DNA from 4 places in the Cronobacter muytjensii ATCC 51329 genome. Region 3 is predicted to be linked to each of the others. Evidence: predicted binding sites of a transcription regulator. Region 3 holds the regulator's gene; each other region holds the start of a gene.

Region 1 (7,716 bases), 1.6 Mb from region 3:
CATCAAACATTAAAGGGTGGTATTTCAAGGTTGGCTCCACGCAGACTGGCGTCCACGCTTCAAAGCCTCCCACCTATCCTACACATCAAGGCTCAATGTTCAGTGTCAAGCTGTAGTAAAGGTTCACGGGGTCTTTCCGTCTTGCCGCGGGTACACTGCATCTTCACAGCGAGTTCAATTTCACTGAGTCTCGGGTGGAGACAGCCTGGCCATCATTACGCCATTCGTGCAGGTCGGAACTTACCCGACAAGGAATTTCGCTACCTTAGGACCGTTATAGTTACGGCCGCCGTTTACCGGGGCTTCGATCAGGAGCTTCTCTTGCGATAACCCCATCAATTAACCTTCCGGCACCGGGCAGGCGTCACACCGTATACGTCCACTTTCGTGTTTGCACAGTGCTGTGTTTTTAATAAACAGTTGCAGCCAGCTGGTATCTTCGACTGACTTCAGCTCCGCCCGCAGGGGCTTCACCTACATGTCAGCGTGCCTTCTCCCGAAGTTACGGCACCATTTTGCCTAGTTCCTTCACCCGAGTTCTCTCAAGCGCCTTGGTATTCTCTACCTGACCACCTGTGTCGGTTTGGGGTACGATTTCGTGTTACCTGATGCTTAGAGGCTTTTCCTGGAAGCAGGGCATTTATTGCTTCAGCACCGTAGTGCCTCGTCATCACGCCTCAGTGTTAAAGACAACCGGATTTGCCTGGTCATCACACCTACACGCTTAAACCGGGACAACCGTCGCCCGGCCAACATAGCCTTCTCCGTCCCCCCTTCGCAGTAACACCAAGTACAGGAATATTAACCTGTTTCCCATCGACTACGCCTTTCGGCCTCGCCTTAGGGGTCGACTCACCCTGCCCCGATTAACGTTGGACAGGAACCCTTGGTCTTCCGGCGAGCGGGCTTTTCACCCGCTTTATCGTTACTTATGTCAGCATTCGCACTTCTGATACCTCCAGCATGCCTCACAGCACACCTTCGCAGGCTTACAGAACGCTCCCCTACCCAACAACACATAAGTGTCGCTGCCGCAGCTTCGGTGCATGGTTTAGCCCCGTTACATCTTCCGCGCAGGCCGACTCGACCAGTGAGCTATTACGCTTTCTTTAAATGATGGCTGCTTCTAAGCCAACATCCTGGCTGTCTGGGCCTTCCCACATCGTTTCCCACTTAACCATGACTTTGGGACCTTAGCTGGCGGTCTGGGTTGTTTCCCTCTTCACGACGGACGTTAGCACCCGCCGTGTGTCTCCCGTGATAACATTCTTCGGTATTCGCAGTTTGCATCGGGTTGGTAAGCCGGGATGGCCCCCTAGCCGAAACAGTGCTCTACCCCCGAAGATGAGTTCACGAGGCGCTACCTAAATAGCTTTCGGGGAGAACCAGCTATCTCCCGGTTTGATTGGCCTTTCACCCCCAGCCACAGGTCATCCGCTAATTTTTCAACATTAGTCGGTTCGGTCCTCCAGTTAGTGTTACCCAACCTTCAACCTGCCCATGGCTAGATCACCGGGTTTCGGGTCTATACCCTGCAACTTAACGCCCGGTTAAGACTCGGTTTCCCTTCGGCTCCCCTATACGGTTAACCTTGCTACAGAATATAAGTCGCTGACCCATTATACAAAAGGTACGCAGTCACCCTCTTACGAAGGCTCCCACTGCTTGTACGTACACGGTTTCAGGTTCTGTTTCACTCCCCTCGCCGGGGTTCTTTTCGCCTTTCCCTCACGGTACTGGTTCACTATCGGTCAGTCAGGAGTATTTAGCCTTGGAGGATGGTCCCCCCATCTTCAGACAGGATATCACGTGTCCCGCCCTACTCATCGAGCTCACAACCTGTGTGCCTTCGTGTACGGGGCTGTCACCCTGTATCGCCGGCCTTTCCAGACCGTTCCACTGACACACAAGCTGATTCAGGCTCTGGGCTGTTCCCCGTTCGCTCGCCGCTACTGGGGGAATCTCGGTTGATTTCTTTTCCTCGGGGTACTTAGATGTTTCAGTTCCCCCGGTTCGCCTCACAGCACTATGTATTCATGCTGAGATAGTGTGACGAATCACACTGGGTTTCCCCATTCGGACATCGCCGGTTATAACGGTTCATATCACCTTACCGGCGCTTTTCGCAGATTAGCACGTCCTTCATCGCCTCTGACTGCCAGGGCATCCACCGTGTACGCTTGTTCGCTTAACCTCACAACCCGAAGAAGTCTTCGTGCTGCGAGTTTGAGAGACTCTGACACACCGCGCATTCCCTGTTTACGGAAGAATGCAGCAGCATGTCTGTTTCAATTTTCAGCTTGTTCCGGATTGTTAAAGAGCAAATATCTCAAACGTGACTTAACAGTCAGTTTTGAGATATCGGTTGGTTGTGTCTTTCACCCACACCCAGCAAGTGGCGTCCCCTAGGGGATTCGAACCCCTGTTGCCGCCGTGAAAGGGCGGAGTCCTAACCGCTAGACGAAGGGGACACAGCGTGTCACGACTTCGCAGCCGTCTTGCTTCTTTACTTTCTATCAGACAATCTGTGTGAGCACGCGAGGTTGTATCTTGCAGGTAAGGAGGTGATCCAACCGCAGGTTCCCCTACGGTTACCTTGTTACGACTTCACCCCAGTCATGAATCACAAAGTGGTAAGCGCCCTCCCGAAGGTTAAGCTACCTACTTCTTTTGCAACCCACTCCCATGGTGTGACGGGCGGTGTGTACAAGGCCCGGGAACGTATTCACCGTGGCATTCTGATCCACGATTACTAGCGATTCCGACTTCATGGAGTCGAGTTGCAGACTCCAATCCGGACTACGACGCACTTTATGAGGTCCGCTTGCTCTCGCGAGGTCGCTTCTCTTTGTATGCGCCATTGTAGCACGTGTGTAGCCCTGGTCGTAAGGGCCATGATGACTTGACGTCATCCCCACCTTCCTCCGGTTTATCACCGGCAGTCTCCTTTGAGTTCCCACCATGATGTGCTGGCAACAAAGGATAAGGGTTGCGCTCGTTGCGGGACTTAACCCAACATTTCACAACACGAGCTGACGACAGCCATGCAGCACCTGTCTCAGAGTTCCCGAAGGCACTCCCGCATCTCTGCAGGATTCTCTGGATGTCAAGACCAGGTAAGGTTCTTCGCGTTGCATCGAATTAAACCACATGCTCCACCGCTTGTGCGGGCCCCCGTCAATTCATTTGAGTTTTAACCTTGCGGCCGTACTCCCCAGGCGGTCGACTTAACGCGTTAGCTCCGGAAGCCACGCCTCAAGGGCACAACCTCCAAGTCGACATCGTTTACGGCGTGGACTACCAGGGTATCTAATCCTGTTTGCTCCCCACGCTTTCGCACCTGAGCGTCAGTCTTCGTCCAGGGGGCCGCCTTCGCCACCGGTATTCCTCCAGATCTCTACGCATTTCACCGCTACACCTGGAATTCTACCCCCCTCTACGAGACTCAAGCCTGCCAGTTTCGGATGCAGTTCCCAGGTTGAGCCCGGGGATTTCACATCCGACTTGACAGACCGCCTGCGTGCGCTTTACGCCCAGTAATTCCGATTAACGCTTGCACCCTCCGTATTACCGCGGCTGCTGGCACGGAGTTAGCCGGTGCTTCTTCTGCGAGTAACGTCAATGGCCAAGGTTATTAACCTTAACCCCTTCCTCCTCGCTGAAAGTACTTTACAACCCGAAGGCCTTCTTCATACACGCGGCATGGCTGCATCAGGCTTGCGCCCATTGTGCAATATTCCCCACTGCTGCCTCCCGTAGGAGTCTGGACCGTGTCTCAGTTCCAGTGTGGCTGGTCATCCTCTCAGACCAGCTAGGGATCGTCGCCTAGGTGAGCCGTTACCCCACCTACTAGCTAATCCCATCTGGGCACATCTGATGGCATGAGGCCCGAAGGTCCCCCACTTTGGTCTTGCGACGTTATGCGGTATTAGCTACCGTTTCCAGTAGTTATCCCCCTCCATCAGGCAGTTTCCCAGACATTACTCACCCGTCCGCCACTCGTCAGCAAAGCAGCAAGCTGCTTCCTGTTACCGTTCGACTTGCATGTGTTAGGCCTGCCGCCAGCGTTCAATCTGAGCCATGATCAAACTCTTCAATTAAAGTTTGATGCTCAAAGAATTAAACTGTTAGTTCGTAATGAATTAACTGTTGTTCACTTGAGACTTGATATTCATTTATCGTCCGAAGACGTTAAGATATCAGTGCCCCGAGTGCCCACACAGATTGTCTGATAAATTGTTAAAGAGCAGTGCGACGCGGCCTTCAGCCTGCTGTCGCGAGGTGGCGTATATTACGCTTTCCTCTTTCAGAGTCAACCCTTAATTTCAGGATTTTTCTCTTTCCGACTCACCGTCGCTGTGTGATGTTCTTCATCAGCGCCGTGTCGATGGAGGCGCATTATAGGGAGTTCTCTTTTCGCCGCAACAGGAAAATGACATAAAAATGACTGACTGCTGCATTCCCCAGCAAAACCCCGGTTTATACGCATTTGCACACAGAGTTATCCACAAAGCACTCCACTACCTAAATTTTGCGAGCGCCACGCAAACGTTTTCGCTACAATGCAGCCCTGCTACTGAAGCGCTATTTTTTTAAGGAGCGTCAGCTGAATTTCAGTAAAGAAGCTGAGATTCAGCTAACGCTCTTCTGTAATGATCAAATCCAGGGGATTTATACATGCAACAACCTCGTCCTGTACGCCGCGCTCTGCTCAGCGTTTCTGACAAAGCCGGTATCGTCGACTTCGCCCGCGCGCTCTCTGACCGCGGCGTTGAACTCCTCTCTACTGGCGGTACGGCAGGCCTCCTGGCGCAGGCTGGCCTGCCGGTGACGGAAGTCTCCGACTACACCGGTTTTCCGGAGATGATGGACGGTCGCGTCAAAACGCTGCACCCGAAAGTGCATGGCGGTATTCTGGGACGCCGCGGCCAGGATGACGATATCATGGCGCAGCACGCTATCTCCCCGATTGATATGGTCGTAGTCAACCTTTACCCGTTCGCACAGACCGTCGCGCGTGACGGCTGCACGCTGGAAGATGCGGTTGAGAATATCGACATCGGCGGCCCGACCATGGTCCGCTCCGCCGCCAAGAACCATAAAGATGTGGCTATCGTAGTGAAGAGCAGCGACTACAGCGCCATTATTGAAGAGCTGGACGCCAATAACGGCTCGCTGACCTTCGACACCCGCTTCGATCTCGCCATCAAAGCTTTCGAACACACCGCCGCCTATGACAGCATGATAGCCAACTACTTCGGCAGCCTGGTTCCGGCTTATCACGGTGAAACATCAGCGCCTTCCGGCCGCTTCCCGCGTACGCTTAATCTGAACTTCATTAAAAAGCAGGATATGCGCTACGGCGAAAATAGCCATCAGCACGCTGCCTTCTATATAGAAGAAGAAATTAAGGAAGCCTCCGTCGCGACCGCACAGCAGGTTCAGGGCAAAGCGCTCTCTTATAACAACATCGCCGACACCGACGCGGCGCTGGAGTGCGTAAAAGCCTTCAGCGAACCGGCCTGCGTTATTGTCAAGCACGCTAACCCGTGCGGCGTTGCCGTTAGTGACTCGATTCTTGAAGCTTATAATCGCGCGTATAAAACGGATCCAACCTCCGCCTTTGGCGGCATTATTGCGTTTAACCGCGAGCTGGACGCCGAAACCGCGCAGGCGATCATCTCTCGCCAGTTCGTTGAAGTCATCATCGCGCCCTCCGCCAGCGAAGAAGCGCTGAAGATAACCGCAGCGAAGCAAAACGTGCGCGTGCTGGTTTGCGGTGAATGGCAGGCTCGCGCAGCGGGCCTGGATTTCAAACGCGTCAACGGCGGCCTGCTGGTTCAGGACCGCGATCTTGGCATGGTGACGGAAAGCGATCTGCGCGTTGTGACTAAACGCCAGCCGACCGAACAGGAGCTGCGCGACGCGCTCTTCTGCTGGAAAGTGGCGAAGTTTGTAAAATCGAATGCGATTGTTTACGCCCGCAATAACATGACCATCGGTATTGGCGCCGGCCAGATGAGCCGCGTCTATTCCGCTAAAATCGCAGGCATTAAAGCTGGCGACGAAGGCCTGGAAGTCAAAGGCTCGGCGATGGCCTCCGACGCGTTCTTCCCCTTCCGTGACGGTATCGACGCCGCAGCCGCCGTGGGTATCACCTGCGTGATCCAGCCGGGGGGTTCGATTCGTGACGATGAAGTTATCGCCGCCGCCGATGAGCACGGCATCGCTATGATCTTCACCGACATGCGCCACTTCCGCCATTAATAACGGAGCAACGATGAAAGTATTAGTCATTGGCAACGGCGGGCGCGAACATGCGCTGGCCTGGAAAGCCGTCCAGTCGCCGCTGGTTGAAACCGTCTATGTCGCGCCAGGTAACGCAGGCACCGCGCTGGAGCCTGCACTGCAAAACGTCGCTATCAACCCGACGGATATTCCAGCGCTGCTCCGTTTTGCGCAGCGTGAAAATATCGATCTGACCATCGTCGGGCCGGAAGCGCCGCTGGTTATCGGCGTGGTGGATGCATTCCGCGCCGCCGGTCTGAAAATATTCGGGCCGACCAAAGGCGCCGCACAGCTGGAAGGCTCCAAAGCGTTTACCAAAGATTTCCTGGCGCGCCATCGTATTCCGACGGCGGAATACCAGAACTTTACCGAGACGGAACCTGCGCTCGCGTATATCCGAGAAAAAGGCGCGCCAATTGTTATCAAAGCTGACGGTCTGGCGGCGGGCAAAGGCGTTATCGTCGCGATGACGCTGGATGAAGCCGAAGCGGCCGTTAACGATATGCTGGCGGGCAACGCGTTTGGCGATGCCGGTCACCGCATCGTGGTTGAAGAGTTTCTTGATGGCGAAGAAGCCAGTTTTATCGTGATGGTGGATGGCGAGCATGTTGAACCGATGGCCACCAGCCAGGATCACAAGCGCGTCGGCGACGGCGATACCGGTCTGAATACGGGCGGGATGGGCGCTTACTCTCCGGCGCCGGTCGTGACCGATGAAGTCTTCCAGCGCACCATGGAGCGCATCATATGGCCGACCGTGCGAGGCATGGCAGCGGAAGGCAACACCTATACCGGTTTTCTTTATGCGGGCCTGATGATCGACAAACAGGGCAACCCGAAAGTCATTGAGTTTAACTGCCGCTTCGGCGACCCGGAAACCCAGCCGATTATGATGCGCCTGCAGTCCGATCTGGTGGCGCTCTGTCTCGCTGCCTGCGACGGCAAACTCGACACCGTAAAATCGCAGTGGGACTCGCGCCCGTCGCTTGGCGTGGTGATGGCCGCCGGCGGCTATCCGGGCGATTATCGCACCGGCGATGTGATCCACGGCCTGCCGATTGAAGAGATTGCCAGTGGCGACGGCAAAGTCTTCCACGCCGGTACCACACTGCGTGACGATGAGCGCGTTGTAACCAGCGGCGGTCGTGTACTGTGCGTGACGGCACTCGGCGATACTGTTGCCGATGCGCAGGCGCGGGCGTATCGCTTAGCGGAAGATATTCACTGGGATGACTGCTTCTGTCGTAAAGATATCGGCTATCGCGCTATCGCGCGTGAACAGGCGGAATAACCCGCCACGCCGCTGACAGGCTCCCGCAAAAGCGACGGCTCAACCCGTCGCTTTTTTATTGCCTCAGAAGCCGTCAGGCTTCGGTTGCCATGCGCAAAAGTCTTCGTTCGCCACCAGCAACAACTGGGTGCCTTCCG
Region 2 (7,716 bases), 410 kb from region 3:
CGTGGCGGTATTTTGCTTGTGGCTGTTGAGTCATAAAAAACCTTATCCAGGGTCCGTATGGTTACGTCTCCAGTCTATTCCTGTTGCGTTAATGTTGCCACGCAGAATCTTTCACTTTTCAGGGGCTACCGGGCAGATTGCTACATTTAAGTAACATGCGGCACAAATTGCCCTCGACCCGCTTCGCCGGTTGTGTTGTGATCCTGCTTCAATAAACCGATAATCAGGGTATACTCCTGCGTCTTTATCTGCTTATGCCACTGATAGACACGCGCCTGTGAGAGGATGCCAGTTCGCACCATGACACAATACGCTTCCCCCCTATTGCAAACGCTGCTGGATACGGACGCCTACAAGCTGCATATGCAGCAGGCGGTTTTTCACCACTATTATGACGTGCATGTCGCAGCGGAATTTCGCTGCCGGGGTGACGATCTGTTGGGCATTTATGCTGAGGCAATCCGCGAACAGGTCGATGCCATGCAGCATCTGGCGCTTTCCGACGCGGAGTTTCAGTGGCTCTCGGGCCTGCCGTTTTTCAAAGCGGACTATTTAGCGTGGCTGAAAAATTTCCGCTACGACCCGTCGCAGGTGCAGATCCGCAACGAGGGCGGCAAGCTTGATATTCGCTTAAGCGGCCCGTGGCGCGAAGTGATTATGTGGGAAGTACCGCTGCTGGCGGTAATAAGCGAACTGGTGCATCGCTACCGTTCCCCGGAAGCGAGCGTTGAGCAGGCGCTGGCGCATCTGGAAGTCAAATTGCAGGATTTCCGCGCCATGACCGACGGGCTGGATCTCAGCGCGTTCCGCCTGATGGATTTCGGCACCCGGCGTCGCTTCTCGCGTGAGGTGCAGCAGGCGATTGTCGAGCGTCTCCAGCAGGAGCCGTGGTTTATCGGCACCAGCAACTACGATCTCGCCCGCCGTCTCTCCCTGACGCCGATGGGCACGCAGGCGCATGAATGGTTCCAGGCGCATCAGCAAATCAGCCCTGACCTCGCCAACAGCCAGATTGCCGCCTTGCAGGCATGGCTTGATGAATACCCGGATATGCTTGGCATCGCGCTCACCGACTGCATTACGATGGACGCTTTCCTGCGCGATTTCGGCCCGGAATTCGCCGGGCGTTATCAGGGGCTGCGCCACGACTCCGGCGACCCGGTGCAGTGGGGCGAAAAAGCCATCGCCCATTATCAGCAGCTCGGCATTGATCCACTCAGCAAAACGCTGATTTTCTCTGATAATCTCGATTTCGCGAAAGCCATTGAACTCTACCGCCACTTCGCCGACCGCGTGAAACTTGGCTTTGGCATCGGCACCCGCCTGACCTGCGATATTCCGCATGTTAAGCCGCTGAATATCGTGATTAAGCTCGTGGAGTGTAACGGCCGCCCGGTCGCGAAGCTTTCCGACAGCCCTGGCAAAACCATCTGTCACGACAAAGCGTTTGTGCGCGCGCTGCGCAAAGCGTTCGACCTGCCGCAGGTGCGTAAAGCAAGCTGATGGAATCATTCAGGGAGCCGCGCGCTCCCTGCATTCTCTTCCCCTTTCCGATTTCTTTTTCCCGCATCGCGAATTCTGCTTGTCTGATGGCGTATGCCAGGTAACATAGATATCCCCCCGTCCGGGTGGAAAATGTTATTTTTGACCATTAACCAGAGAGATAATTATGAGCGTTGTGCCTGTAGCCGACGTACTCCAGGGCCGCGTTGCCGTTGACAGTGAAGTCACCGTGCGCGGGTGGGTGCGTACCCGAAGAGATTCAAAAGCTGGCATCTCCTTCCTCGCCGTTTATGACGGTTCCTGCTTTGATCCGATACAGGCTGTCATCAATAATTCTCTGCCCAATTATAATGAAGAGGTGCTGCACCTCACGACGGGCTGCTCGGTTATCGTCACCGGCAAGGTGGTCGAATCCCCGGGCGAAGGCCAGAGCTTCGAGCTGCAGGCGACCCAGGTAGAAGTCACCGGCTGGGTGGACGATCCGGACACCTACCCGATGGCGGCCAAGCGCCACAGCATCGAGTACCTGCGTGAGGTCGCGCATCTGCGTCCGCGCACCAACCTTATCGGCGCGGTCGCCCGTGTGCGTCATACGCTGGCGCAGGCGCTGCACCGTTTCTTCCACGAGCAGGGCTTCTTCTGGGTCTCCACCCCGCTGATTACCGCTTCCGATACCGAAGGCGCCGGTGAGATGTTCCGCGTCTCGACGCTGGATCTGGAAAACCTGCCGCGCGACGGCCAGGGCAAAATCGATTTCGATAAAGACTTCTTCGGCAAAGAAGCGTTCCTGACCGTTTCCGGCCAGCTGAACGGCGAAACTTACGCCTGCGCGCTGTCGAAAATTTACACCTTCGGCCCGACGTTCCGCGCCGAAAACTCCAACACCAGCCGCCACCTGGCCGAGTTCTGGATGCTGGAGCCGGAAGTCGCGTTCGCTAACCTGAACGACGTGGCGGGTCTCGCGGAAGCGATGCTGAAATATGTCTTCAAAGCCGTGCTGGACGAACGCATGGATGACATGAAGTTCTTCGCCGAACGCGTGGATAAAGAAGCGATTGATCGCCTGGAGCGTTTCATTTCTGCCGACTTCGCGCAGGTGGATTACACCGACGCGGTCGCCATCCTTGAGAAATGCGGCGAGAAATTCGAGAACCCGGTCTACTGGGGTGTGGATCTGGCGTCCGAGCATGAGCGTTATCTCGCCGAGAAACACTTTAAAGCGCCGGTTGTCGTGAAAAACTACCCGAAAGACATCAAGGCGTTCTATATGCGTCTTAACGAAGATGGCAAAACCGTGGCGGCGATGGACGTTCTTGCGCCAGGTATCGGTGAAATCATCGGCGGATCCCAGCGTGAAGAGCGCCTTGACGTGCTGGACGCGCGTATGGAAGAGATGGGCCTTAATAAAGAAGACTACTGGTGGTATCGCGACCTGCGCCGTTACGGCACCGTGCCGCACGCCGGTTTTGGTCTTGGCTTTGAACGTCTGATCGCCTATGTGACTGGCGTTCAGAACGTGCGTGATGTCATTCCCTTCCCGCGTACCCCGCGCAACGCGAATTTCTGAGTTTTACAGGGCCAGCTTGCTGGCCCTTTTTCTGCCCGCTCGCCTGTTGTCCATTTTTTATTACATTTCCCGTTCATTTTCGTTTGTATAAAAATTCATCATTTGTCTGATGGCGAATTTTTATACCGCTTCGATATAGCACATTTGGACACATCTTCCACAGACATCTGGACTTCTATCCGGCTTATCCAGTAAAACTCGCCTTGCGCTTACAATTGTATAAAAATGCGTCTTATCTAAATTAATAATAAGTTTTTCATATATATAAGAAAGGAATGGCCGAAATTTATTCACTTAAGTAATAAATTTGAGGTCTCTCACAAAGTTCCCTTACATTAATAAATTCTTACACAATATTTCTTTTTGTTACCTGATTTAGACATTTGTAGCACTTTCCGTGTAGCGAAACGATTATATGAATGGTAAGATGCCAGACAGACACAGAAAGACACCAAACTCTCATCAATAGTTCCGTAATGAATTATTGACGGCAGTGGCAGGTGTTCAAAAAAACCAATGAGGGTAATAAATAATGATGAAGCGCAATATCCTGGCAGTGGTTATCCCTGCCCTGCTGGTAGCCGGTGCAGCAAATGCTGCAGAAATCTATAACAAAAACGGCAACAAACTGGATCTTTACGGTAAAGTAAACGCCGAGCATGATTTCGTGACCTCTGGCGATAACACCAATAACGCCGATGCCACTTATGCTCAACTGGGCTTCAAAGGCGAAACCCAGATCAACGATCAGATTACTGGTTTCGGCCAGTGGGAATACCGTACCTATGCTAGCGACGCGGAAGCTGAGCAGGGTGCCAACAACTCCAGCCGTACACGTCTGGCTTTTGCTGGTCTGAAATTCGCTGATGCAGGTTCTATTGATTACGGCCGTAACTACGGTGTTGTTTATGACGTAGAATCCTTCACCGATATGGCACCGACCTGGTCTGGTGAAACCTGGGGTGGCGGTTATACCGATAACTTTATGACCAGTCGTTCTACTGGCCTGCTGACCTACCGTAACAGCAATTTCTTTGGCCTGGCCGATGGCCTGAGCTTTGCCATTCAGTACCAGGGTAAAAACGAACGTGATGATCTCCGTCGCGCTAACGGCGACGGCGTAGGTTACTCACTGGGTTATGATTTCGGTGAAGGCTTCAGCGTTATCGGTGCATACAGCAACGCTAACCGTACTCTTGATCAAAAAGATGACGGTAAAGGCGATAAAGCCGAAGCATGGGCTTTCGGCGCGAAGTACGATGCAAACAACCTGTACCTGGCAGCAGTGTATGCAGAAACGCGTAACATGAGCATTCTGGCTAACAGCTATGCTGACAATACTTCTTCTGCTACATCCTATCCGGATGAGTACTACAACGTAGCGAACAAAACCCAGAACTTTGAAGTGATTGCTCAGTACCAGTTCGACTTCGGTCTGCGTCCGTCCATTTCTTACGTACAGTCTAAAGGTAAGGACCTGAGCGCGAACCCTTACAACGGTTCTGGCTTTACCGGTGGCGATGCTGACCTGGCTAAATATGTTGAAGTTGGTGCAGCTTACTACTTCAACAAAAACTTTAGCGTGTCTGCTGACTACCGTATCAACCTGCTGGACGAAGACCAGGCTGAACGCACTGGCGGCGGCTGGGTTGGTACCGACGACCAGCTGGGCCTGGCGGCAGTTTACCAGTTCTAATCAGCACAACCTTGTTGTCTGATAGCGAAAAAACAGGGCTTCGGCCCTGTTTTTTTATGGGTAAAAGTAAATTCTGCCGACTTTTGCGATCCATGTAACTTTTCCGGGCAAACGGTTGGCATTTTGTAAATCTCCCGTTAACCTGATAGCGAATTTCCCTTCTGAAATCACAATGGAACCTCGTCATGTTTGAGAACATTACCGCCGCCCCAGCCGACCCGATCCTTGGCCTGGCCGATCTGTTTCGTGCCGACGACCGCCCGACCAAAATTAACTTAGGCATTGGTGTTTACAAGGATGAAACCGGTAAGACCCCGGTTCTGACCAGCGTTAAAAAAGCAGAACAATATCTGCTGGAAAATGAAACCACCAAAAACTACCTCGGCATTGACGGTATTCCCGAATTCGGCCGCTGCACGCAGGAATTGCTGTTCGGTAAAGCAAGCCCGGTTATCAGCGATAAACGCGCCCGCACCGCGCAGACTCCAGGCGGCACCGGCGCGCTGCGCGTCGCGGCGGATTTCCTCGCGAAAAACACCGACGTGAAACGCGTCTGGGTCTCTAACCCGAGCTGGCCGAACCATAAAGGCGTGTTTAACTCCGCCGGTCTGGAAGTGCGTGAATACGCCTATTACGACGCCGCCAACCATACGCTTGATTTCGACGGCCTGTTAAACAGCCTGCATGAAGCCCAGGCAGGCGACGTGGTGCTGTTCCACGGCTGCTGCCACAACCCGACCGGCATCGACCCGACGCTTGAGCAGTGGGAACAGCTGGCGAAGCTGTCCGCAGAAAAAGGCTGGCTGCCGCTGTTCGACTTCGCCTACCAGGGCTTTGCCCGTGGTCTGGAAGAAGACGCCGAAGGCCTGCGCGCATTCGTCGCCCTGCATAAAGAGCTTATTGTCGCGAGCTCGTTTTCGAAAAACTTCGGTCTGTACAACGAGCGCGTAGGTGCCTGTACGCTGGTGGCGGCGGATGCCGACGCGGCCGATCGCGCATTCAGCCAGATGAAATCCTGCATTCGCGCCAACTACTCAAACCCGCCGGCGCACGGAGCCTCCGTGGTCGCGACCATTCTCAGCAATGACGCGCTGCGCACCATGTGGGAGCAGGAACTGACCGATATGCGCCAGCGCATCCAGCGTATGCGTCAGCTGTTTGTGAACACGCTGGCCGAGAAAGGCGCGAACCGCGATTTCAGCTTTATCACCAAACAGAACGGCATGTTCTCCTTCAGCGGTCTGACCAAAGAGCAGGTGCTGCGTCTGCGTGAAGAGTTTGGCGTTTACGCCGTCGCATCAGGCCGTGTTAACGTTGCGGGCATGACGCCGGATAACATGGCGCCGCTGTGCGAAGCCATTGTCGCTGTGCTGTAATGAGAGCGTAAAAGCAAAAGGGCCGCACTGAGCGGCCCTTTTTGTTGGAGGCAAATTACCAGACCGGCATTTCATCCTGCAGGAAAGGATTATGCAGACGCTCATGACCGAGCGTCGACATCGGGCCGTGGCCAGGAATAAAGGTGACGTCATCGCCGAGCGGCAGCAGCTTACGCTTGATGGAATCGATCAGATGACCGTGATCGCCGCGCGGAAAATCGCTGCGCCCCACCCCGCCTTTGAATATCACGTCGCCGGAAACCAGCAGACGTGACTGCGCGTCGAAAAAGACGATATGGCCCGGCGTGTGGCCCGGGCAGTGCAACACGCTAAGCGAAATATTGCCAACGCTCACCGTGTCGCCTTCATTGAGCCAGCGGTCTGGCGTCAGCGGCTGACACTCATCGAGCCCGAACATACGGCTCTGGGCCGGTAAGCCCTGCAGCCAGAACTCATCTTCTTTTTCCGGGCCGATAATGGGGATGTCGTAGTGCGCCGCAAGCTCTGCCGCCGCGCCGACATGGTCAAGGTGACCATGTGTCAACAGGATCTGCCGCAGCGTGACGCCCTTCTGAGCGACCTCTTCCTTGATACGCTGCGCGTCGCCGCCGGGGTCCACCAGGGCTGCCTGTTGCGTCTCCTCACACCAGATTAACGAGCAGTTCTGGGCGAACGCCGTTACCGGAATAATATGATAGTTCATACCGCTCCTTTTACCCGGCGCGCTGCCGGGGTCGTTAATTACCAGTGCCTTAGCGGCCCGGTATCAATATGCACAAAGTTACTGCTGGGGTAGTATCCTACACCACCGGCGCGCAGAGATAACGCCGCTTTGCGAATATTGCTTAACGAAATACCTTCGATATGAAAATCCATCGCCTGGCCTTTGGTGTGGTAGCTGTGCTTTGCCACGCCGCGGCTTTTGGATCGCAGCTCGTTATTGGTATCAACGGAGCGATAGCCGGAGATCAGCTGTACCGGCTTGCGGGTGCCGAGCAGGCCCTGCAAACGGAACAGCTGGTCAAATAAACGGGGGTCGATCGCTTTTACCTTATTTGCCCGGTAATCACGAAAGAAATGGTTAAGCTTTGCTAATTCATCCTGAATATAGCCCCGGCCATCGAAAAATTCGGCCTTAATCGATTCGCCGGTATGTAAGTTATTCAGCGTAAGAATACGCGGTCGCGGCGTCGACAGAGTAGCAAACGCAGGCGTGGGCAGTATTGCAGCGCCTAAAGCGGCGCCGCCAAACGCCAGCAGTTTGCGGCGGTGAGCGTCAATTTTATCCATGATATTCAGGTCTACAATCAATATGAACAATAACTATGCACTTCTGGCGCACGAGAGGCACCTTAACCGCCAGCCGGGGGGGAGTCAATACAGGTCAAAGCCAGGAATAACGGGCCTTTTTTCACGTTTGGCCCGTTTTATGTTCATATTGAGCAGGTTAAGTCCGCGGAATTAAACCTGTTAGCGGATGAGTTGTTCCACTTTCGGGAGAATTTGTGCGCCCGATCGCGCGGTGTGATCATAATTGTAAATATCTGTACGATATTGCGGACGTCCGTCTTCAC
Region 3 (7,716 bases):
CGGAGATAAAAAACGTCATTACGCCCATGCTGAGGTTAAACGGCAACATCAGCTGTTCGCGGTATTTCAGCGAAAGATCGAGCCAGGCGCGGCAAAAGCCGTTCTGCGTATCCGGCGAGAAGGGCGGAAAGATAAACACCAGCAGAAACGAACCAATAATCATAAACGGCAGGGCGGCAAGAAAGCCGTCCCTGATGGCCACCACGTGACGCTGCGAACCCATGGCGCCCGCCAGCGGCGTAATTTTGTTTTCAATAACATGGACCATACTCTGGTACAGACTCATGAGGCATTTCCTTTCTCAGGCAGGGGGAATGGCGCTCAGTGTGAAACAAAATGGAAACCGGTTTCCATGCGTCTGTCACCTGATTGTCGCCGGGATCACTTTTATTGAAGGAAACGTCGTGAAAGCGTGAGAAATATCACAAAGCAGGCAAGAGAGAGTGGCAAAAAACCCCCGGCATGCGCCGGGGCGAGCGTTTAGCGGGCGACGCGCAGGCCGTTTTCCACGCCGCGGCTGAAGACGACCTGCCAGAGCTGGATATCGCGCGCGCGAAACGCGCCCGCGCAGGCGTTCAGGTAATAGGTGAACATCCGTTTAAACCGCTCTGAGTAGTTATCAGCGATGTCCGGCCAGGCGGTGAGAAAACGCGCGTACCAGGCCATCAGGGTTTTATCGTAATCCGCGCCGAAGTTATGCCAGTCCTCCATCACGAAGTGTGGCTCGCTGGCGGCGGCAATCTGCCGGGCTGAGGGCAGACAGCCGTTCGGAAAGATGTATTTATCAATCCACGGATCGACATTGTTATCGGTTTTGCGCGAGCCGATGGTGTGCAGCAGGAACAGCCCGTCAGGCTTCAGGTTACGGTCGGCGACATCGAAATAGGTGGCGTAGTTTTTCGGGCCGACATGCTCGAACATGCCCACCGAGACGATGCGGTCGAACTGAGCATTGAGATCGCGGTAATCCTGCAAAAGGATCGTCACGTCAAGGCCGTCACAGCGCGCCTGCGCCATCTTCTGTTGCTCGGCAGAGATAGTCACGCCGGTGACCGACACGCCATAATATCGCGCGGCGAACGCGGCGAGACCGCCCCAGCCGCAGCCGATATCCAGCAGCGTCATACCAGGCTTGAGTTCAAGCTTTTCGCAGATCAGCCGCAACTTCGCCTGCTGGGCGTCCTCCAGATTATCCGCCTCTTTCCAGTAACCGCAGGAGTATTGCATATACGGGTCGAGCATCCGGCTGAAGAGATCGTTGCCGAGATCGTAATGCTCTTTACCGACAATCCAGGCGCGCTTTTTCGATTGCAGGTTAAACAGACGGGCGCCGAGGATGCGCAGCGTATCTTTGAAATGGTGAGGGAGTTGGTCTTCGAGCCCCGCACGGAGCACCCTGGTGAAGAACAGATCGAGGCGTTCGCACTCCCACCATCCGTCCATATAGCTTTCGCCAAGGCCGAGAGAGCCTTCCTGTAAAACACGTTTAAAAAAATCCGGGTTTTTTACCTGAATATCGGAGGGAGCGGGGCCGTTAACGGTGATCCCGGCCCGGCTGAGCAGTTCAGCTGCAATGCGATACCAGTGGTTATCCGGTATGTTGACTTCTTCCAGACACGATGAACTCATAGCTTCTCCATCACTGATGTGACCAGAACCTTAAAACAGCGTAGTCGCAATTTTCGGTATGTGAGAAATATCACGGAAAGGTCCGCGAGCCTGATATCCGACGTAGAACAGAGGAAGGGAGATGCCCCTTGCCAGAATAGTCATTCCAGAAAAAACGGGAGCCAGCGGCTCCCGTTACTACATAATATTTATGGTATTTATCGTAGAGCCGCGAATCAGTATAGGCCTCGCATTACGATGATTCAACCATTGACAGTTAGCACGCTAATAACAAAAACGTCATATTATCGCCCGCCTGATTACCGCACGCTGACCTGACGCCCGCGAAGCCGCCAGCCAAGACCCGCCAGCAAGACTGTCGCCAGCATCACGCTGGTGGTGGAAAGCAGCGGTGTTGCGACCAGCCACGAAACCACCAGACTCGCCACAAAGCACAGCCCCAATTGCAAAGTATTCTGCAGCGCGGCGGCGCGTCCGGTCGCCTGCGGGAAGGGCAGCAGCGCGGCGGCCACGACAATAGGGTAAATCGCGCCGTTCGCCATCGCCATCAGGCAGAAGGGAATAAGCAGCGTCGTCAGCGTCACCGCATCGCTTAAGCCTACAAGCCAGGTGGCGATCACGCTTAGCGCATAGCCCACCAGCAGCCACGGCAGCAGCTTCTCGCCGTGCCATTTTTGCAGCGCGCTGCGACAGCCGTAGCCGCCGATAAGAAAGGCGATAGTCTGCGGTACATAGCTTAAGCCTATCACCGCCGGGCTGTAGCCCATCGCGTGCAGGATAAACGGCGAACCGGTCAGCCAGGCGAAAAAGCTGGCGGAGCAGGCGGCGTAGATCAGCACATTGCCGCTATAGGCGGGCGAGCGCAGCAGCATGGCGAAGCTCAGCGGCTCGCCGTCGTGGTTGCCTTGCGGCGCGCCTGCGGGCAGACGCAGCGCCGGGATCATCAGCAGCAGCGTAATGGCGAACAGTACCACGAAAATCGCCTGCCAGTCGAAATGGTTCAGGATCCAGCTGCCAAGCAGCGGCGCCAGTGCCGGGGAGAGCCCCACCAGCGGCATAATGGTGGCGAAAATACGCCGCGCCTGCTGGGCCGGGTAGCGGTCCGTCACCAACGCCTGCCAGCTTACCGCAGCCGCACAAACGCCGACTGCCTGAATAAAGCGCAGCGCCAGCAGCGCGCCTGCGCTCTCTACCCAGACGGTGCCAAGGCAGCCTGTCGCGAAAATCCCGAGCCCCGCCAGCAAGACCGGGCGACGGCCGAAACGGTCAGAGAGCGGCCCCCAGGCTAGCTGCGCGAGCGCAAAGCCCGCGAGGAACAGACTCAGGGAGGCGCTGATAGCGGACGGCGCTGTATGGAGATCCGCTTCAATTGCCGCGAACGCCGGCAGATACATATCGGTGGCGAGAAACCCGAGCACGCTCAGCCCGGCCAGCCAGCAAAGAAAGCCTTTTGTAGGTCGCATAATTTTTGCTCACTTCGTAATACGCGAAAGAGCCCGGAGTGTACGGAGTGCAAACCGGCTTGTGAAACGTTAATATTTGCCGTTTCCATTCAAAATTTTTGCAGGCAGAAAATGTGGTCTGAGTATTCACTCGAAGTGGTAGACGCGGTGGCGCGCAACGGCAGCTTCAGCGCGGCGGCGGCGGAACTCCATCGCGTGCCTTCTGCCGTCAGCTATACCGTGCGCCAGCTTGAAGAGTGGCTGGCGGTCTCTTTGTTTGAACGTCGCCATCGTGACGTGGTGCTGACGCCCGCTGGCGCCTGGTTTCTGCGGGAAGGGCGTTCTGTTATCAAAAAAATGATGATCACCCGTCAGCAGTGCCAGCAGATTGCTAACGGCTGGCGCGGGCAGCTCTCCATCGCGGTCGATAATATCGTGCGCCCCGAACGCACGCGTCGGCTGGTGCTTGATTTCTACCGCCACTTTTCCGATGTCGAATTGCTGGTGTCGCAGGAGGTGTTTAACGGCGTCTGGGACGCGCTGGCGGACGGACGCGTGGAAGTCGCCATCGGCGCCACCCAGGCGGTGCCGGTGGGCGGCGGGCGCTTCGCGTTTCGTGATATGGGCATGTTGAGCTGGCGCTGCGTGGTGGCGAGCCATCATCCGCTGGCGCAGCACGCGGGCGCGCTCAGCGATGACAGTCTGCGCGATTACCCGTCGCTGGTGCTGGAAGACACCTCGCGCTCGCTGCCCAAACGCATCACCTGGCTGCTTGATAACCAGCATCGCGTGGTGGTGCCGGACTGGCACTGCGCCGCCGACGCGCTGAGCGAGGGACTGTGTATCGGCATGGTGCCGACGCATTTCGCAAAACCCTGGCTGGACCGCGGCCAGTGGCGGGCGTTGACGCTGGAAAACCCGTTCCCGGACGCCGCCTGCTGCCTGACGTGGCGGCAAAGTGACGCCTCGCCCGCGCTGCGCTGGCTGCTGGATTACCTGGGGGACAGTGAAACGCTGAACAAGGAGTGGCTGCGGGAGCCAGACTGAGCGGGCTCCCGGCAGGGATTAACGGCGATAGTCGCGGAACGGACCGTCCGCCACCGAGCGGCGTTCGATAAGGCGCGGGTGCACCTCGATAGTCTGGGACTCTTCGCGTTTATTAATGATGCGATCAAGCAGCATATTAAACGCGGTCTGACCCAGCGTTTCCTTCGGTTGATGGATGGTGGTCAGCGCCGGGCTGAAAAAGCGGGCGTTGCGCACGTTATCGTAGCCGATGATGGAAATATCCTGCGGCACGCGCAGGCCCATCTCGTCGGCGGCGCAAATCGCGCCCATCGCCATGATATCGCCGCCGCAGAACACAGCGGTAGGACGCTGCGGCTGGGAGAGGATCTGCTGCATCGCGCGATAGCCCGATTCCGGCTCGAAATCGCCCTGCACAATCCAGTTTTCCGGCACTTTAATCATCGCTTCTTCCAGCGCCTTCATAAAGCCGGAGAAACGCCCGACGCCGGTATTACGCTCAAGCTGGCCGGGAATCACCCCGATATCGCGATGGCCGCGCTCAATGAGATAGCGCCCCGCGAGGTATCCGCCCTGGAAGGCGTTATCGATAACCGAGTCGGTGAAATCCGCTCTGGCTTCACCCCAGTCCATCACGACCATCGGGATATGACGGTACTCCTCGAGCGTGGCGAGCAGCGGCTCGGGGTATTCCGAGCACATCACCAGCAGGCCATCGACGCGCTTTTGCGCCATCATTGACAGATAAGCGCGCTGCTTTTCCAGATTGTTATGGGCGTTGCCGAGGATCAGCGTATAGCCTTTCGCGAAGCAGCTGTTCTCAACGGCTTCGATGATTTCCGCAAAATAGGGCGCTTCGCTGCTGGTGGAGAGCAGGCCGATGGATTTGGTGTGGTTCACCTTCAGGCTGCGCGCCACGGCGCTCGGCGAATAATGTAATTCTTTAATTGCCGCCCACACCGCGTTGCGCGTCTCTTCCGCCACAAAACGGGTTTTGTTAATTACATGTGAGACTGTTGTAGTAGAAACGTTTGCTCGCTTCGCGACGTCTTTAATTGTTGCCATTAATCATCACTCCAGACCCCTCGCTGAGCCCTGTAAAATCACGGGTTAATCGTTTGCCTGTACACACCCCTGTGTGCCACGAGGGGACGTGCGGCATGCCGGGAAACGCGACATTTATCGTGAGGAGGGGTCGATGGCCGGTACCGAATAAAGTAGCGACGAATTTTGGCTTATCTTTATCGAAAGGGGAAGAGGGAAAACGCATATCTGGTTAAATGTCGCAGGATTTTTCGGCGCGTTTATGCAAAAATGCGCTCTACCTGTTTTTTATGGGGTCTTTAAGGAGAAAACCATGAGTACCGATCTGAAATTTTCGCTGGTCACCACTTTTATTGTACTGGGTTTAATTGTGGCGGGCGCGTTTACCGCCATTCTGCATTAAGGGTGTCGCGGGGGAGCGCGCCTGTTCTCCCGTCTTCTTTTTACAATTCCTGCGTTTAACCCGTTTTCTTTCGTTACCGCCTTTCTTTTTCACCTTATTCCCTTATGATTCGCTGATAACACTATTTGCGAGTTCATTAACACCTTCGCAATAATATTTTGCTGTTTTTGTTACTTATCTTTTCGACCTGAAAATGCCATTCTTCCTGCATCCTGCTGTAACGCCGTGAATTCCCGGCGCTGTTGTACAATTTCTGGAGCAATTAATGAAAGTCAATTTCCCTTTACTGGCACTGGCCATTGGTGCTTTTGGCATTGGCACGACCGAGTTTTCCCCGATGGGGCTGCTGCCGGTGATCGCCCACGGCGTTAACGTCTCGATCCCCGCAGCCGGTATGCTGATTAGCGCCTACGCGGTTGGGGTCATGGTCGGCGCGCCGCTGATGACGCTACTGCTGTCGCATCGCGCCCGGCGCAGCGCCCTGATTTTCCTGATGGCGATTTTCACGGCAGGCAATGTGCTGTCGGCGCTGGCGCCGGATTACATGACGCTGATGGCCTCGCGTATTCTCACCAGCCTCAACCACGGCGCGTTCTTTGGGCTTGGCTCCGTGGTGGCCGCAAGCGTGGTGCCTAAGCATAAGCAGGCGAGCGCCGTCGCGACGATGTTTATGGGGCTTACCATCGCCAATATCGGCGGGGTGCCTGCGGCGACCTGGCTTGGCGAAACCATCGGCTGGCGCATGTCGTTCCTCGCCACGGCAGGGCTGGGTCTGATAGCGATGGCGAGCCTCTGGTTCTCACTGCCGAAAGGCGGCAGCGGCGAGCGCCCGGATGTGAAAAGCGAACTGGCGGTGCTGATGCGCCCGCAGGTGGTGAGCGCGTTGCTGACCACAGTGCTCGGCGCGGGCGCGATGTTCACGCTCTATACCTATATCGCCCCGGTGCTGCATCATATTACTGACGCCACTCCGGCGTTTGTTACCGCGATGCTGGTACTGATTGGCGTTGGTTTTTCCATTGGCAACTATCTCGGCGGCCGTCTGGCGGACCGCTCGGTAAGCGCCACGCTGAAGGGCTTTCTGCTGCTGCTTATCGTCATCATGGCGGCTATTCCGTGGCTTGCGAAAACCGAGATCGGCGCGGCGGTCAGCATGGTGGTGTGGGGCGCGGCGACGTTCGCAGTGGTGCCGCCGCTGCAGATGCGCGTGATGCGCGTCGCCAGCGAAGCGCCTGGCCTGTCGTCATCGGTGAATATCGGCGCGTTTAACCTCGGCAACGCGCTTGGCGCGGCGGCGGGCGGCGCGGTTATCCATGCGGGCTTCGGCTACAGCGTGGTGCCGGTCATGGGCGCGCTGATTGCCGCCCTCGGTCTGCTGCTGGTGGTGCTCTCAGGACGTCGCGAAACGCAAACGGCCTGTCGCGCGGAATAAAGCGTATAACGAAAAAAACGGAGAAGGGCGACCTTCTCCGTTTTTTTGATAGCGAGCGCCGATTTAACGGATCGTGCGCGGTGTCATGACCCGGCGCGCGCCGACATAGTGGCGCTGCCAGTAATCTTCGCTGAGCGAGGTTATCTGAATTTCCTGTCCGCTACGCGGCGACTGGATAAACTTGCCGTTGCCGACATAGACGCCGACGTGATCGGCGGTGCCGCGACCCTGGGTGCGGAAGAAAACCAGATCGCCACTTTCCAGCTCGCCACGATTTACCGGTGCGGCATCGCGCAGGTGATACATTTCATTGGCGGTGCGCGGAATGCGGAATTTCACCAAATCCTTATACGCATACCAGACCAGGCCGCTGCAGTCGAAACCGGTACGCGGCGAAGTGCCGCCCCAGTGATACGGTTTGCCGATCTGGTTCATCAGCTTGTTCATGGCGGTGGTCTGGGCTTTTTTCACGCGCGCTTTATGGGCGTCCGCGATAGTCAGCGGCCCGTTAACGCATTGGGTTTTGCGGTTTTTACGGGTTTTTGAACAGGTTTGCGCGGTCAGACGGTGGCTGGCCTGTTTAACGGAATTACCGGAAGCGCGACGGGAAGCGGTTTTACTGACAGTGGATGAGGTCTTGCTGGTGCGTTTGGCGGAGGTGGTTCGCTTCTCGCTGGCAGTTTTCGCGGTTTTGGTTTTGGTTGCGTTTTTGCTTTTACTGGCGGTCTGACGGGTTTTTG
Region 4 (7,716 bases), 890 kb from region 3:
CCCCGTGGCGAGCAGATGCCAGGGGTTGCGTAAATTCAGCCGGCTTTTGGCGACATCCTTATTAAACGTGCGTTTCGAAGTGGTCATATCCTTTCCAGTCGAGCGTTACCGGCGCGCCATCGCGTAAAAAAACCATACCTTCGGCGGCGGTGGTCAGCTGTCCGATGCAGGTGACTGACACACCGAGATGGTTCACCGCCACCTCCAGCGCGCCACGATTAATCTCCGGCACCGTAAAGCAGAGCTCGTAATCTTCACCGCCAGAGAGCGCCCAGCGCAGGGCCTGCTCCGGCGTGGTGTTACGCGTCATCGCCGCAGAGTACGGCATATCATTAAGCTCAATACGCGCGCCGCAGTCGCTCGCTTTCAGGATGTGACCGAGATCGGAAATCAGCCCGTCAGAGAGATCGATAGCCGCGCTCGCCAGCCCGCGCAAAGCCTGACCGTGCAGCACGCGCGGCGTCGGGCGCAGATGGCGCTTGATGAGATAATCGGCGTCGGGGTCGTTTTCCACCGTCAGACGCTGCTGCAAAATCGCAAGGCCAGCGGCGCTGTCGCCCGGCGTGCCGGTGATGTAGATCCAGTCGCCAGGACGCGCGCCTGAGCGCTTCAGCGCCCGCCCGGCCGGGACGAAGCCGTGAATGCCGAGCGTCATCGAGAGCGGGCCGCGCGTGGTATCGCCGCCGATAAGCTGCATATCGTAATAGCTGAGTTGTTCAAACAGGCTGTCGCTAAAGGCCTCAAGCCAGGGCTCATTAACCTCCGGCAGGGTTAACGCCAGGGTCAGCCAGGCCGGGTCGGCGCCCATCGCCGCCAGATCGCTCACATTGACTGCCAGCGCCTTGTAGCCGAGATCGCGCGGATCAATATCCGGTAAAAAATGAATGCCTGACACCAGCGTATCGGTGCTGATCGCCAGGGTTTGCTTCTCCGGCACGGTTAACAGCGCACAGTCGTCGCCGATGCCGGTCTCGACATCAAGACGAGAGCTTCTGACCCGATCGAAATAACGTGCAATCAGGGAAAACTCGCCGCATGCCATAGGGTTACGCCTCTACAGAAGAGAAGAAGAAAAGGCCGGAAGCCCGGCCTCAGACAGCAGACGAAGAACAGCGGGTTCTTCGTATTGATGACCATAGTAGACAATCGCCAGCTTTTTGCCCGTCTGACGCACAGAACGGTAAAAGAAAACGAGGGCCAGGTCTCGCCTGCCGACGGCAGGCGGATATTACTTTTTGTTGGGGCGAATATGCGGCGCGGCTTTGTCGAGCACGCCGTTGACGAACTTGTGGCTGTCTTCGGCTCCAAAGACTTTCGCCAGCTCAATCGCTTCATTGATGGCCACTTTATACGGCACATCGTCACGTTTTGAGAGTTCGTACAGCGCGATACGCAGCACCGCTTTCTCCACCTGGCCCAGCTCTTCGAGCTGACGGGACAGGTACGGCTTCATCAGGCCGTCGAGATAGCCGCTGTTGGTCGCCACCCCGGAGAGCAGTTCGCGGAAATACATCACGTCCACATCTTTGACATCCTGTTCCGCCAGGAACTGGTATTCAACATCGGCGATGTCGTTATGGGACAACTGCCAGGAGTAAAGCGCCTGGACGGCACACTCACGGGCGCGGCGACGAGCAGCAGGTTTCACGGAATTCCCCTTACAAAAAAATCAGGCCTGGATAGCCTTCAGGACATTAATCATTTCAAGCGCGGTCAGCGCCGCTTCGGCGCCCTTGTTCCCGGCTTTGGTGCCAGCGCGTTCGATGGCTTGTTCAATACTTTCAGTGGTGAGTACGCCAAAAGCTACCGGGATTTCGCTGTTCTGCGCCACGTGGGCCAGACCATTGCTGGCGCCGCCAGCAACGTATTCGAAATGCGCAGTACCCCCGCGGATCACCGTACCGAGCGCGATAACCGCGTCATATTTCGCGGTTTTCGCCAGCGCCTGTGCCGCCAGCGGCAGCTCGTAAGCGCCTGGCACCCACACCACGGTGATGTTTTCATCTTTTACCTGACCAATACGCTTCAGGGCGTCGATCGCGCCTTCCAGCAGGCTGTCATTGATGAAGTTGTTGAAACGCGCAATGGCGATGGCGACGCGAGCGTCCGGGGCAGCAACGGTAGCTTCAATAATGTTCATACTCTTACCTTAGGGTTATGTAGCCCCCGCAGGGGGGCGGATTTTATCATACTCTTTCGCGCACTGCTTACGTTTTACGTCCCGCCGTCAGGCGAGCGCGAGGCGCAGGCGCAAATCGGGGCCGACCTGAACAACGTCGCGAAATTCCAGACGCGGCGCATCGGCAAGTTTCTCAAGACCTGGCAGGGAGAAAAGCCCGCGGGCCTCGCTGCCAAGCAGTTTTGGGGCCATATAAACAATAAGTTCATCCACCAGCCCGGCCTGGAGCAGCGCGCCTGCGAGCTGCGGGCCCGCTTCCACCCACAGGCTGTTTACCTGCCGCTTGCCCAGTTGCATCATCAGCAGGACGAGATCCAGCTTGCCGTTATGTACCGGCGTCGGGAGTTGTTCCACGCTCGCAGGCCAGACGGCGTCGTCAGGGGTGGCGCGGGCAAGCCAGGTTTCGCCGGGTTGATTGACAATCTTGTGTGCGGGCGTCACCTGATTCTGGCGATCAAGGACGATTCGCAGCGGCTGGCGCAGATTTTCACGCGGATACACCGCCTGCGTGGCGTCGCCAAGTTCGTCCCAGCGCACGGTCATCGACGGATCGTCCGCCAGCACGGTGGCGCTGGTAGTGAGGATAGCATGGCTTTCGGCGCGCAGACGCTGCACGTCGCGCCGGGCCTGCGGCGAGGTTATCCACTGGCTTTCGCCGCTCGCCATCGCTGTACGCCCGTCAAGCGACGCGCCAAGCTTAAGCTGAATATACGGAAAACCGGTGCGCATGCGTTTGAGAAAGCCTTTATTCAGCGCTTCGGCCTCGCTCATCATCAGCCCGTGGCTGACATCAATGCCCGCCTGCTGCAAACGATATAGCCCACGCCCCGCCACCTGCGGGTTTGGGTCCTGCATCGCCGCGACGACGCGCGCGACGCCCGCATTAATCAGCGCGTCGCAGCATGGCGGCGTGCGCCCGTGGTGGCTGCACGGCTCCAGCGTGACGTACGCCGTTGCGCCGCGCGCCCTCTCGCCCGCCATGCGCAACGCGTGCACTTCGGCATGCGGCTCGCCTGCGCGCAGGTGAAAGCCTTCGCCGACGATCGTGCCGTCTTTAACAATGACACAGCCCACGCGCGGATTTGGATGCGTGGTGAAGCGTCCCTGGCCCGCGAGCGTCAGCGCGCGCGCCATGTAAAATTCGTCGGACATCGGTTAATCCTGTAAGCGGGCGATCTCTTCGCCGAATTCGCGGATATCTTCAAAGCTGCGGTATACCGAGGCAAAACGGATATACGCGACTTTATCGAGCTTTTTGAGCTGCTCCATCACCAGGTTGCCGATAAGTTTGCTCGGCACTTCGCGCTCGCCGGTAGCACGCAGGTGGGATTTAATATGGTTGATGGCCATTTCCACATCGTCGGAGCTGACCGGGCGCTTTTCCAGCGCTTTCTGCATGCCGCTACGCAGTTTGTCTTCATTGAAAGGCTCGCGCACGTCGTTGCTTTTCACCACGCGCGGCATGACCAGCTCCGCGACTTCAAACGTCGTGAAACGTTCATGGCACACCAGGCACTGGCGGCGACGGCGTACTGAGGAGCCCTCTCCCACCAGGCGGGAATCGATCACTTTAGTGTCAACGGCGAAACAGAACGGGCAATGCATAGCGCTTCCTGACTGAAAAAGTTAACTGAACAACAGTTTACCCTGAACTGGCGGGACTACAAAGGCGCAACCTTTTTGAGACAAAGACGCTATGCCAGACGCGCCGGCAGGCTCTACCATTACTGCACCTCACCTTTTTCAGGAAAAGCGAACAATGACAACACGTTATCTGAAATGGCTGATCGCCGGCAGCACACTGGCATTAAGCGCCTGCGCTCCGCAAAGCGAAGTGCGCCAGATGCACCAGAATGTCAGCACCCTGAATCATGAAATGACGAAGCTGAAGCAGGAAACTGTCAAAATCACGCAGCAAAACGCGCTGAATATGAAATCGCAAAGCGGCGTTTATCTGCTGCCTGGCTCAAATACCCCTGCGCGTCTCAGCAGCCAGCTCGGAATGCTGAAAATGTCGCTGCGTAACGTCTCGGCGGGCGCGAACGGCACGCAGGCGACGTTATTTATCCAGAGCGAGTCCAACGAACCGCTGCCTGCCTTTACCGGCACCGTGGAATGGGGCCAGTTACAGGGCACTACCGAGAACTATCAGGAGGTGAACGTGCAGAATCAACCGTTCAGCGCGCCAGCCAGTACGCTGGCACCCAGTGACGTTTCGATTCCGCTCACGCTCGCCGGTGTTACGCCCGGGCAACTGGGTTTTATCCGCGTACATGATATCCAGCCGCTTATCGCGGGCGACGCCATCGTCGCGCCGTAACGTCTTCTCCGCCAGCGGCGCACCATTTGTTACATTCGCGCCGCTGGGTCCACTTGCTTTTTTGTCCCGCTAATTTCCGTCTTTTCCCGCCGCGTTAAGCAAAAAGTGAGATCGTGATTGTTGGCAGAGTTCCCTTATGCCGTTAGAATCCGCGTTCCGATGTACGCAAACGTGAACGCAATCGATTACGTACATGGCAAGAATGTGAAACGCCACATATTTTTGTGAGGCTGGATACTTATAATAGGCAGCACAATTTATGCGGTGGCGGCCATCCCGCCAAATGCGAAAGCTTTACTCCACCCAGAAATGGGGATTTCCTTAAAACAGTGGCTCTATTATGAAAAAAATTGTTTTAGCTGCCGGTGCAGCCCTGGCGCTCTCCACCTCTTTTACTGCCAGCGCGGCAGAAACCAGCAATAGTGAGTTTGTTTCCGACTGGTGGCACCAGAGCGTCAACGTGGTGGGCAGCTACCACACCCGCTTCGGACCGAAAGTTCGCAACGATACCTACCTGGAATATGAAGCTTTCGCGAAAAAAGACTGGTTTGATTTCTACGGCTACCTGGATGCGCCAGTGTTTTTTGGCGGCAACAGAGATGCCAAAGGGATCTGGAACAAAGGCTCTCCGCTGTTTATGGAGATTGAACCGCGTTTCTCCATCGACAAACTGACCGGCACCAGCCTGGCGTTTGGCCCGTTCAAAGAGTGGTACTTTGCGAACAACTATATCTACGATATGGGCCGTAACGACTCTCAGGAACAGAGCACCTGGTATATGGGTCTCGGTACCGATATCGATACCGGCCTGCCGATGAGCCTCTCCCTGAACGTGTACGCCAAATACCAGTGGCAGAACTATGGCGCGCAGAACCAGAACGAGTGGGATGGCTACCGCTTCAAAGTGAAATACTTTGTGCCTATTACCCAGCTGTGGGGCGGCAACCTGAGCTATATCGGCTTTACCAACTTTGACTGGGGCTCAGACCTCGGCGATAAAGGCGGTTATGCGCTCAATGGCGTGAAGGCCCGCACGAACGACTCCATCGCCTCCAGCCATATCCTGGCGCTGAACTACGATCACTGGCACTACTCTGTGGTGGCGCGTTACTGGCACAACGGCGGCCAGTGGAATGACGATGCCGAACTGATATTCACCAACTACAACACCCGTACGACCGGTTGGGGTGGTTACCTGGTGGTCGGTTACAACTTCTGAGCCTGACCACTTCAATCAAAAAGCCAGCGTACGCTGGCTTTTTTTATGATTGTTCATCACCGATGCTCCACGGTCATCAGCCAGACGGCTGCGCTTATTATCGTGGCACCTGCGCTTTCGCTTAATCCTTATTCAGGCGAAAAAAAACCGCAGGCCGAAACCTGCGGTTTTTACTGGCGTAATGCGTTACGTGATTACGGCAGAAGCGACGGCTGATCCGCGCCCTCTTTTTCCACTTTCTGCTGCAGCAGATGTTCGCGTTTCATGCCAAGCTTGAGCGCCAGCGCGGACGCGACGTAAATCGACGACGCCGTACCGATAGACACGCCGATAAGCATGGTGAGCGAGAAGCCCTGCAACATTGCGCCACCGAACAGGTACAGCATCAGGATCACGACAAGCGTGGTGCCGGAGGTGATCAACGTCCTTTGCAGCGTCTGGGTCAGCGACACGTTAAAGATTTCGTAAGGCGTTCCGCGACGGATTTTGCGGAAGTTTTCACGAATACGGTCGGAAACCACGATGCTGTCGTTCAGCGAGTAACCGATCACCGACATCAGCGATGCGATAATGGTGAGGTCAATCTCAATCTGGAACAGCGACAACACGCCCATGGTGATAATGACGTCATGCGCCAGCGCGATAACCACACCAGCCGCCAGACGCCACTCAAAGCGGAACCCGACATACACCAGAATGGAGAGCAGCGCGACCAGCAGCGCCATCGCGCCCGCCTGAGCGAGGTCAGCGCCCACGCTCGGGCCGACGAACTCGATACGCTTCACCGCCGCATTCTGGCCGGTCGCCTCATTAATCACGTTCAGCACTTTGTTGCCGAGCGTCTGACCACCCGTTTCGCCCTGCGCAGGCGGCATACGCACCATGATGTCGCGACTGCTGCCGAAGTTCTGCAGCAGCGGCTCTTCAAAGCCCGCTTTTTCCAGCGATTCGCGCATTAAATCCAGTTCCGCCGGCTTCTCCAGCGCGATCTCGATGACCGTACCGCCGGTGAAATCGAGGCCCCAGTTAAAGCCGCGCACGCCCATCACCACAATAGAGGCGACAAGCAGCAGGCCGGAAATGGCGAAGGCCCAGTAGTCCCAGCGCATAAAGTCATAGACTTTACGGCCGTGGTTCAATTGTTCAACAGTATATTCCTGTGCCACAACGCACTCCTCAGATAGACAGCTTGTTGATGCGTTTGCCGCCGTACAACAGGTTTACAATGGCACGGGTACCGACAATAGCGGTGAACATGGAGGTCGCCACGCCGATACCGGTCGTGATAGCAAACCCTTTAATCGCCCCGGTCCCCACTGCGTACAGGATGATGACCTTAATCAGCGTCGTGACGTTGGCGTCGAAAATAGAGCTGAACGCCCCACGGTAACCTTCATCAATCGCCTGCTGCACCGAACGGCCGTTGCTGAGCTCTTCTTTAATACGCTCGTTTATCAGCACGTTCGCATCCACCGCGACCGCAAGGGTTAACACAATCCCCGCGATACCCGGCATGGTCAGCGTGGCGCCCGGCAGCAGCGACATAATGCCGACGATCAGCACCAGGTTTGCCAGCAGCGCGGTAGTCGCGATAAGGCCGAACTTTTTATAGAACAGGATCATGAAGAGAATGGAGACCGCGAGGCCCGCCAGGCACGCTTCCAGACCCTGGGTGATGTTCTGCATCCCAAGCGTCGGGCCGATAGTGCGTTCTTCAACAATCTGGATAGGCGCAATCAGCGCGCCCGCACGCAGCAGCAGCGAGAGCTGACGCGCTTCGTTCGGATTATCGATGCCGGTGATGACGAAATTCTGACCGAGACGCGCCTGGATAGTCGCGACGTTAATCACTTCTTCCTGTTTCACCAGAATGCTGCGGCCGTTAGCGTCTTTCTTACCGCTGTCCTTATATTCCACAAAGAGCGTCGCCATCGGTTTATGGATGTTGTCTTTGGTGAAGTTGGACATGATATTGCCGCCCGAGCTGTCGAGCGAAAT

Evidence for each region. Region 3 encodes PurR, which represses purine synthesis genes. Its sites were predicted from a motif close to CANGCAAACGTTTGCNTG; they were not measured.
Region 1: a site for PurR is predicted at 4,542-4,559, ahead of purH (bifunctional phosphoribosylaminoimidazolecarboxamide formyltransferase/IMP cyclohydrolase). Genes of this name have one in related genera too.
Region 2: a site for PurR is predicted at 4,871-4,888, ahead of AFK63_RS11515 (amino acid aminotransferase). Genes of this name have one in related genera too.
Region 4: a site for PurR is predicted at 4,674-4,691, ahead of AFK63_RS13685 (nucleoside-specific channel-forming protein Tsx). Genes of this name have one in related genera too.

Annotation. Positions count from the first base shown of each region.
Region 1 covers NZ_CP012268.1:3,659,445-3,667,160, forward strand. The annotation lists rRNA gene AFK63_RS16825 (23S ribosomal RNA) at 1-2,194, opposite strand, end outside; tRNA gene AFK63_RS16830 (tRNA-Glu) at 2,397-2,471, opposite strand; rRNA gene AFK63_RS16835 (16S ribosomal RNA) at 2,558-4,100, opposite strand; gene purH (bifunctional phosphoribosylaminoimidazolecarboxamide formyltransferase/IMP cyclohydrolase) at 4,678-6,267, shown strand; gene purD (phosphoribosylamine--glycine ligase) at 6,281-7,579, shown strand; gene AFK63_RS16850 (DUF1481 domain-containing protein) at 7,643-7,716, opposite strand, start outside.
Region 2 covers NZ_CP012268.1:2,467,901-2,475,616, forward strand. The annotation lists gene pepN (aminopeptidase N) at 1-34, opposite strand, end outside; gene pncB (nicotinate phosphoribosyltransferase) at 301-1,503, shown strand; gene asnS (asparagine--tRNA ligase) at 1,670-3,070, shown strand; gene AFK63_RS11510 (porin) at 3,603-4,766, shown strand; gene AFK63_RS11515 (amino acid aminotransferase) at 4,952-6,142, shown strand; gene AFK63_RS11520 (MBL fold metallo-hydrolase) at 6,198-6,845, opposite strand; gene AFK63_RS11525 (YcbK family protein) at 6,884-7,432, opposite strand; gene ldtD (L,D-transpeptidase) at 7,613-7,716, opposite strand, start outside.
Region 3 covers NZ_CP012268.1:2,058,891-2,066,606, reverse strand. The annotation lists gene AFK63_RS09590 (PTS sugar transporter subunit IIC) at 1-286, opposite strand, end outside; gene cfa (cyclopropane fatty acyl phospholipid synthase) at 481-1,629, opposite strand; gene punC (purine nucleoside transporter PunC) at 1,929-3,092, opposite strand; gene punR (DNA-binding transcriptional activator PunR) at 3,204-4,118, shown strand; gene purR (HTH-type transcriptional repressor PurR) at 4,137-5,162, opposite strand; gene cydH (cytochrome bd-I oxidase subunit CydH) at 5,455-5,544, shown strand; gene AFK63_RS09565 (MFS transporter) at 5,810-6,976, shown strand; gene AFK63_RS09560 (C40 family peptidase) at 7,040-7,716, opposite strand, start outside.
Region 4 covers NZ_CP012268.1:2,950,006-2,957,721, forward strand. The annotation lists gene pgpA (phosphatidylglycerophosphatase A) at 1-87, opposite strand, end outside; gene thiL (thiamine-phosphate kinase) at 62-1,042, opposite strand; gene nusB (transcription antitermination factor NusB) at 1,229-1,648, opposite strand; gene ribH (6,7-dimethyl-8-ribityllumazine synthase) at 1,670-2,140, opposite strand; gene ribD (bifunctional diaminohydroxyphosphoribosylaminopyrimidine deaminase/5-amino-6-(5-phosphoribosylamino)uracil reductase RibD) at 2,228-3,331, opposite strand; gene nrdR (transcriptional regulator NrdR) at 3,335-3,784, opposite strand; gene AFK63_RS13680 (SadB/YajI family lipoprotein) at 3,939-4,499, shown strand; gene AFK63_RS13685 (nucleoside-specific channel-forming protein Tsx) at 4,840-5,718, shown strand; gene secF (protein translocase subunit SecF) at 5,913-6,884, opposite strand; gene secD (protein translocase subunit SecD) at 6,895-7,716, opposite strand, start outside.